Caballeronia sp. TF1N1: one gene and its partner. The protein of the gene in region 2 interacts with the protein of the main gene of each other region in a pairwise test. Links are inferred from orthologs where the notes say so. Each region holds a gene or a part of one and is shown on either strand. Other genes may lie near its edges.

The links.
Region 1: the proteins of LDZ28_RS01835 (region 2) and rpsB interact in binary tests that used the Escherichia coli proteins (3 or more experiments, as listed by UniProt). The link is inferred for Caballeronia sp. TF1N1 from one-to-one orthologs.

The regions. Positions count from the first base shown.
Region 1 is NZ_CP084626.1:1,276,589-1,279,671, reverse strand. What follows is about bases 285-3,050. They hold rpsB (30S ribosomal protein S2), read right to left. Parts: upstream 2,161-3,050; coding sequence 1,408-2,160; downstream 285-1,407. Other genes in these bases: map (type I methionyl aminopeptidase), read left to right, coding at 2,548-3,050; tsf (translation elongation factor Ts), read right to left, coding at 366-1,247. Also shown: pyrH (UMP kinase), read right to left, coding at 1-162; more of map, read left to right, coding at 3,051-3,083. UniProt on the Escherichia coli protein: Required for ribosomal protein bS1 (rpsA) to bind to the 30S subunit.
Region 2 is NZ_CP084626.1:386,705-389,934, reverse strand. The notes cover bases 163-3,075. They hold LDZ28_RS01835 (RNA-binding S4 domain-containing protein), read right to left. Parts: upstream 1,867-3,075; coding sequence 1,459-1,866; downstream 163-1,458. Other genes in these bases: hemH (ferrochelatase), read right to left, coding at 1,881-2,948; grpE (nucleotide exchange factor GrpE), read right to left, coding at 293-883. Outside these bases: heat-inducible transcriptional repressor HrcA, read right to left, coding at 3,077-3,230. UniProt on the Escherichia coli protein: Involved in the recycling of free 50S ribosomal subunits that still carry a nascent chain. Binds RNA more specifically than DNA. Binds with very high affinity to the free 50S ribosomal subunit. Does not bind it when it is part of the 70S ribosome.

The DNA of each region.
Region 1 (3,083 bases), 890 kb from region 2 along the record:
GCCGCCGCCGATCACGACGGCCATTTGCGTGCCCATCCGCACTACTTCAGCGACATCCGCCACCATCCTTTCGATTGTTGCGCGATTGATGCCGAAGGCATCGTCGCCCATGAGGGCTTCGCCGGAGAGTTTGAGGAGTACGCGTTTGTAGGCTGTGGGCATATGAGTTTCCGATCGCGCCGAGGAGGGTTGCAACAACGTAGAACTGTAGGGGTGAAACAATATTTACCGCAAGCGGCCGGATCGGGCGACGGGCGCGACGCATACGGGTTTTCCCGAATTCGCCGCGCCCGCGCGATGCTTGCCGCCTTACTGCCTTTCGATGCCCGGCGCCGCCATACCGCCGAGCGCCTTCACTTCAAAACTCAGCCTTGCTTGGCGGCAGCAACCTGCGCAGCCACTTCCGCCGCGAAGTCGTCCTGACGCTTCTCGATGCCCTCGCCGACCACGAACAGCGCGAACTTCTGCACCGACGCGTTAGCAGCCTTCAGCATCTGTTCGATCGTCTGCTTGTCGTTCTTCACGAACGGCTGGTTCAGGAGCGACACTTCCTTCAGGTACTTCTGGACGCTGCCTTCGACCATCTTGGCGACGATTTCAGCCGGCTTGCCCGATTCAGCGGCCTTTTGCTCGGCGATGCTGCGTTCCTTCGCGATCAGGTCGGCCGGCACTTCGTCCGACGACAGCGAGACCGGCTTCATGGCCGCGACGTGCATGGCGACGTCCTTGCCGACTTGCTCGTCCGCGCCCGTGAACTCGACCAGAACGCCGATACGCGCACCGTGCAGATACGAGGCCAGCTTGTTCGCGGATTCAAAGCGCACGAAACGGCGAATCGACAGGTTTTCACCAATCTTGCCGACGAGCGCGAGACGCACGGCGTCGACCGTCGAACTTTCGAGCGGCAGCGCGGAGAGCGCGGCCACGTCAGCCGGATTGTTCTTGGCCACGAGTTCGGCGATCGTCTTGGCGAAGGCCAGGAAGTCGTCGTTCTTGGCAACGAAGTCGGTTTCGCAGTTCAGTTCGACGAGCGCGCCCACGCCGCCGTCGATATACGACGTGACGATGCCTTCAGCCGTCACGCGCGATGCCGCCTTGCTCGCCTTGTTGCCGAGCTTCACGCGCAGCAGCTCTTCGGCGCGCGCCATGTCGCCGTCGGCTTCCGTCAGCGCCTTCTTGCATTCCATCATCGGCGCGTCGGTCTTCGCGCGCAGTTCTGCCACCATGCTTGCGGTAATTGCCGCCATCATTCGCTCCTTGAGTCTGTTTGATACGTCCCGCCGCTTGAATCCGCCACGGGAAAGGGTACTGGACGTGCGTGAACGCAATGCCGCGCTCCCGAGTGCCGCGGCTTAAAAAAAAGGGGCCTTTCGCAAAGCCCCCTTTTATGTCGGCCGCAGGGCTCGATTACGCCTCTGCGTTGACCTCGACGAACTCGTCGCCGTCGCCTTCACGGACAGCCTGGACCACGTCGTTCACCGCGTTCGCACGGCCTTCGAGGATCGCGTCGGCCACGCCTTCGGCGTACAGCGCGACGGCCTTGCTGGCGTCGTCGTTACCCGGAATGACGTAGTCGATGCCTTCCGGCGAGTGGTTCGTGTCGACCACGGCGATGACCGGAATACCAAGCTTCTTGGCTTCGGTCACGGCAATCTTGTGGTAGCCGACGTCGATCACGAAGATCGCGTCCGGAATGCCGCCCATGTCCTTCACGCCGCCGATCGACTTCTGCAACTTCTGCATTTCGCGTTCGAACAGAAGCGCTTCCTTCTTGCTCATGCGCTCGGTTTCACCCGATTCGACGGATGCCTCCATGTCCTTCAGGCGCTTGATCGAAACCTTCAAGGTCTTGAAGTTGGTCAGCATGCCGCCGAGCCAGCGGGCGTTGACGAAAGGCATACCCGAGCGGGCGGCTTCCTGAGCGATGGTGTCGCGAGATTGACGCTTCGTGCCCACGAACAGGATCGTGCCGCGGTTCGCTGCCAACTGGCGCACGTACTTCAGCGCGTCGTTGTAGAGCGGCAGCGTCTTTTCGAGGTTGATGATGTGAATCTTGTTGCGATGACCGAAGATGAACGGGGCCATCTTGGGGTTCCAGAAGCGCGTTTGGTGACCGAAGTGGACACCGGCTTCCAGCATTTGACGCATCGTGACTGCCATGAAATTCTCCGCGAGGGTTGGGTCTTAAGCCGGCTGCCGCATCCCGCGCCCGGTGCTTCTAGCTAACCGGACGCCGGACACCCTGGGTGCGCCGGCTTGCGAATCGAACGATTGTCTGTAAGAGAAGCGAGACGTCACGCCACCCTAACTTTCAACCTACTTTCCAAGCCCCTACTACACCTAGATAAAAGTGTGGATAGGACTTAGCCCGTAACTATAGCATGTGAGGATTGACTAGCTCAAGCCGCTTGCAGGTGCCCAAAAGCGCTTGGGGAAGCCCGATCCATGCCCCGCGTGCCTTTGATTCGGGCTGCGGCGCCCTCTCTAAGGTGCGATAATGCCGATTTCGCGGCTCACGGCCGCATACACGCATTTCTGAGCCTAGTCATGTCCATTACGCTGAAAAACGATCACGATATCGCGCAAATGCGCGTCGCCTGCCGGCTCGCCAGCGAAGTGCTCGATTTCATCACGCCGCATATCGTTGCTGGCGTGACCACCGAAGAACTCGACCGCCTTTGCCACGAACTCATGGTTAAGGAACAGGGCACGGTGCCCGCACCGCTCAACTATCAGCCGCCGGGTTATCCGCCTTACCCGAAAGCCACCTGCATTTCCGTCAACGACGTAATCTGCCACGGCATTCCCGGCGAAAAAGTGCTCAAGAACGGCGACGCGCTCAATATCGACGTCACCGTCATCAAGAACGGCTATTTCGGCGACACGAGCCGCATGTTCATCGTCGGCGAAGGGTCCATTCTGGCGAAGCGTCTGGTGCAAACCACCTTCGATTGCATGTGGCTCGGCATCGATCAGGTTCGTCCGGGCGCACACCTCGGCGACATCGGCGCGGCTATCCAGAAGCATGCCGAGGCGCAAGGTTACAGCGTGGTACGCGAATATTGCGGTCACGGCATCGGCCA
Region 2 (3,230 bases):
CCATGCAGCAAAAATCGCCGTCCCAGTTCCCGATGCTCGTAGACATTGCTGTGAAACCACTTCAGTCCGAGCGCGCGGATTTCATCGGGCCTCGCGAGCATCGCTTTTTTGGCGATTTCGCAGTTGAAGCAGTCGACGCCCCAGAAGAACACGACGGCCAGATCATCGCCCGTCGAAGCCAGCCTGGCGTCGAAGCCGGGGGCGTCCAACTCCTGCATGGCGAAGACCGAAAACGCGGTGGCATCGACGGGAACGCGATTCTCCGAGGCGGCCATGGCGTTCTCGCGGCGCGTTACTTCGGTGCGGCGACGGTGACGAGAGCCGGACGCAGCACGCGATCCGAAATCACGTAGCCCTTTTGCAGGACGGACACGACGGTATTCGCTTCCTGCTCGGCCGGCACCATGGAAATAGCCTGGTGACGATGCGGGTCGAACTTCTCGCCTACCGGATTCAGCGCGGTGACGCGCCCCTTTTCCAGCGCGGCGGTCAGTTGACGCAGCGTGAGTTCGACGCCTTCCCGCACCTTGACGAGATCGGACGATTGATCGGCAAGCGCGGCTTCGAGACTGTCGAGTACCGGCAGCAGATGTTCGGCGAAGCTTTCGATGGCGAACTTGTGCGCCTTTTGCACATCGTCCTGACCGCGGCGACGCACGTTTTCCGTTTCCGCCTTGGCGCGCAGGAACTCTTCCTGGAGCGCGGCGATCTTCGCCTGCGCTTCGGCCAGCGCGGCTTCGTTCGCGTCCGGCGCGACTTGCGGCGCATCGGCGCCCGTCGGCGCTCCGGTTGCGCCGGCTTGGGTCGGGTCGGCGGCCTGGCGCGCGGTTTCGTCTGCGGGCGTGGGGTTCTGGCTCGCTGGATTCTCTTGCGTGTTTTCCATGTCGCTGAATGTATTGCTGTGAGTGAAATGGATGCGATCGGCCGGGAGTCCTCTTACCGCCGAGAACCAGGCCAGGCTTTTTCGCACTAGCGGCGGAATTTGGGGCATCCGAGGGATTTTCAAGGCTCCAGAAGCGGTTTTTCGGACGAAATTTAGCTTTTTTCGCGTGCGCATCAAACATCGGACAACGGCGGGCCACGCTTGTCGGCGGCGTGAAGCGTTAAGTGCAAATTCGCCACATTTAACTGCGAGAAACACTTCGTAATGGGCGTTTCGTCGCAGTACGCAAAAATCAGATTGAGGCGATTGCGTTGTTCGCCTACACTTCGAACATGCGTCGCAGGAACACGTTAACCCTAATCCTACGAATGCAGTAACCGCTCAGCCCTTGCCTGTTTCCTTCCGGTTTTCACGACCGGTTATCCCGCTCACCGGGGGTACCATGAAACTGACCTTTGCTATCGCGGTGGTCGCTCTGGTACTGGTTGCGGGAACGACCACCATATGTATGTCCGGCGCTGTCACCGCCCGTAACACCGAGTACGGCGGGGTTCATGCGACCATCGAAAACTACTTCAATCCGAACCTGCCAGTTTGTCGATAATGCGCCGGTCGCGCTTCGTCGGCCTGCCCTGAATTCCGGCAGCCGGCTCGCGAAACGTCTTGCGCCGCTCGGCTTCGGCTAACCGCTTCACTCGGCCCTCTTCCGTTTCCGCGTAAAGCGTCTGGGCCACGCTAGCCGGTCCGCGCACGTCGCACACGCCCTTTACTTCCACTTGCCAGACGATCCGCTCGATATCGATCTCGACGAGATCGCCGACGCGCACGTCCTTCGACGGCTTCACGTTCGCCCCGCCGATCTTCACGCGGCCTTTTTCCACCGCGTCGCTCGCGAGCGAACGCGTCTTGAAGAAGCGCGCCGCCCAAAGCCATTTGTCGATGCGCAGACGCGCGCCCGGTTCCGTCGAAATCGTGTAGTTCATGAATTACCGTTCGTTCAGGCGGCAACCGTCAATGGCTGCACGGCCTGCACCGGCCAGCCTTGCAGATTCTGCGCCGCGATTTCTCCCAGCGCCTTGATCCACGCCGGCGATGCATTCAGGCAAGGAATGCGGTGAAACTGCTTGCCGCCTGCGTGCAGAAATTCGTCGCGCACCTCGATGCCGATTTCCTCGATCGTCTCAAGACAATCCGCCGTGAAGCCCGGACAAAAAACGTCCACGCGCGCAACACCCGCCGCGCCGAGTTCCGCGAGCGTCGGCGCGGTGTATGGCTGCAGCCATTCCGCGCGGCCGAAGCGCGACTGGAACGTGACGCGGCATTCCACCGGCGTGAGCCCCAACGCGGAGGCGAGCAGCGAGCCCGTCAATTGGCACTGGTCGTGATACGGATCGCCGAGATCCATGGTTCGCTTGGGGACGCCGTGAAAACTCAGCACGAGCTTGTCGCCGGCGGCAAAATCCGGCACGCCGTGATGACGCCAGTAATCGCGCACCTGCTCTGCAAGCGCGGAGATATACGCCGGATGATCCGCGTAATGACGAATGGTGCGAATCTCGGGCTGATTGCGCACGCGCTTGAGCGCGGTAAAGGCGTCGTCGAAAGCGGTCGCGGTGGTCGAAGACGAGTACTGCGGATACATCGGCACCAGGAGAATGCGCTCGGCGCCTTCGAGCTTGAGCTGATTGAGCATGACGCCGATGCCCGGCGTGCCGTAGCGCATCGCGTAGTCGACGAGCACGTGGTAGTCGTTTGCAGCGAAGAGGCGCCGCAAGCCCTCGACCTGCTTCTCCGTATAGACACGCAAGGGCGAGCCTTCCGCCATCCACACCTGCGCATATTTCTTTGCCGACGCGCGCCCGCGAAACGGCAGGATGATCAACCGCAGAATGATCTGCCAGAGCAAGGAGGGAATCTCGACCACGCGCGGATCGGAGAGGAACTGCGCCAGATACTTGCGCACGGCACGCGGCGTGGGCGCGTCCGGCGTGCCGAGATTGATCAGCAGCACCGCGACACGATGCGAAGCGCTAGGCTGCGAAGGCAACTCGAGATCGAAACGCATAGGGCAAGGCGGCCGGAAGTGGTCGAAAGGTGAAACCCATTATAGCGGCGCGTTTCACGCCGCATCATTGGCCGAACGGCCTAGTGGCGGCGCGGCGCGCGGGCCGGCATGATGGGCTGAAGGAAAAGCTATTGAGAACTGAGCGACATCGACAACAGGCGTGCGGTGATATCGACAATGGGAATCACGCGGTTGTAGGCCATGCGCGTGGGTCCGATCACGCCGAGCGTGCCGACGATCTTGCCGTTGACTTCATACGGCGCGGTCACGACGCTCATTTCC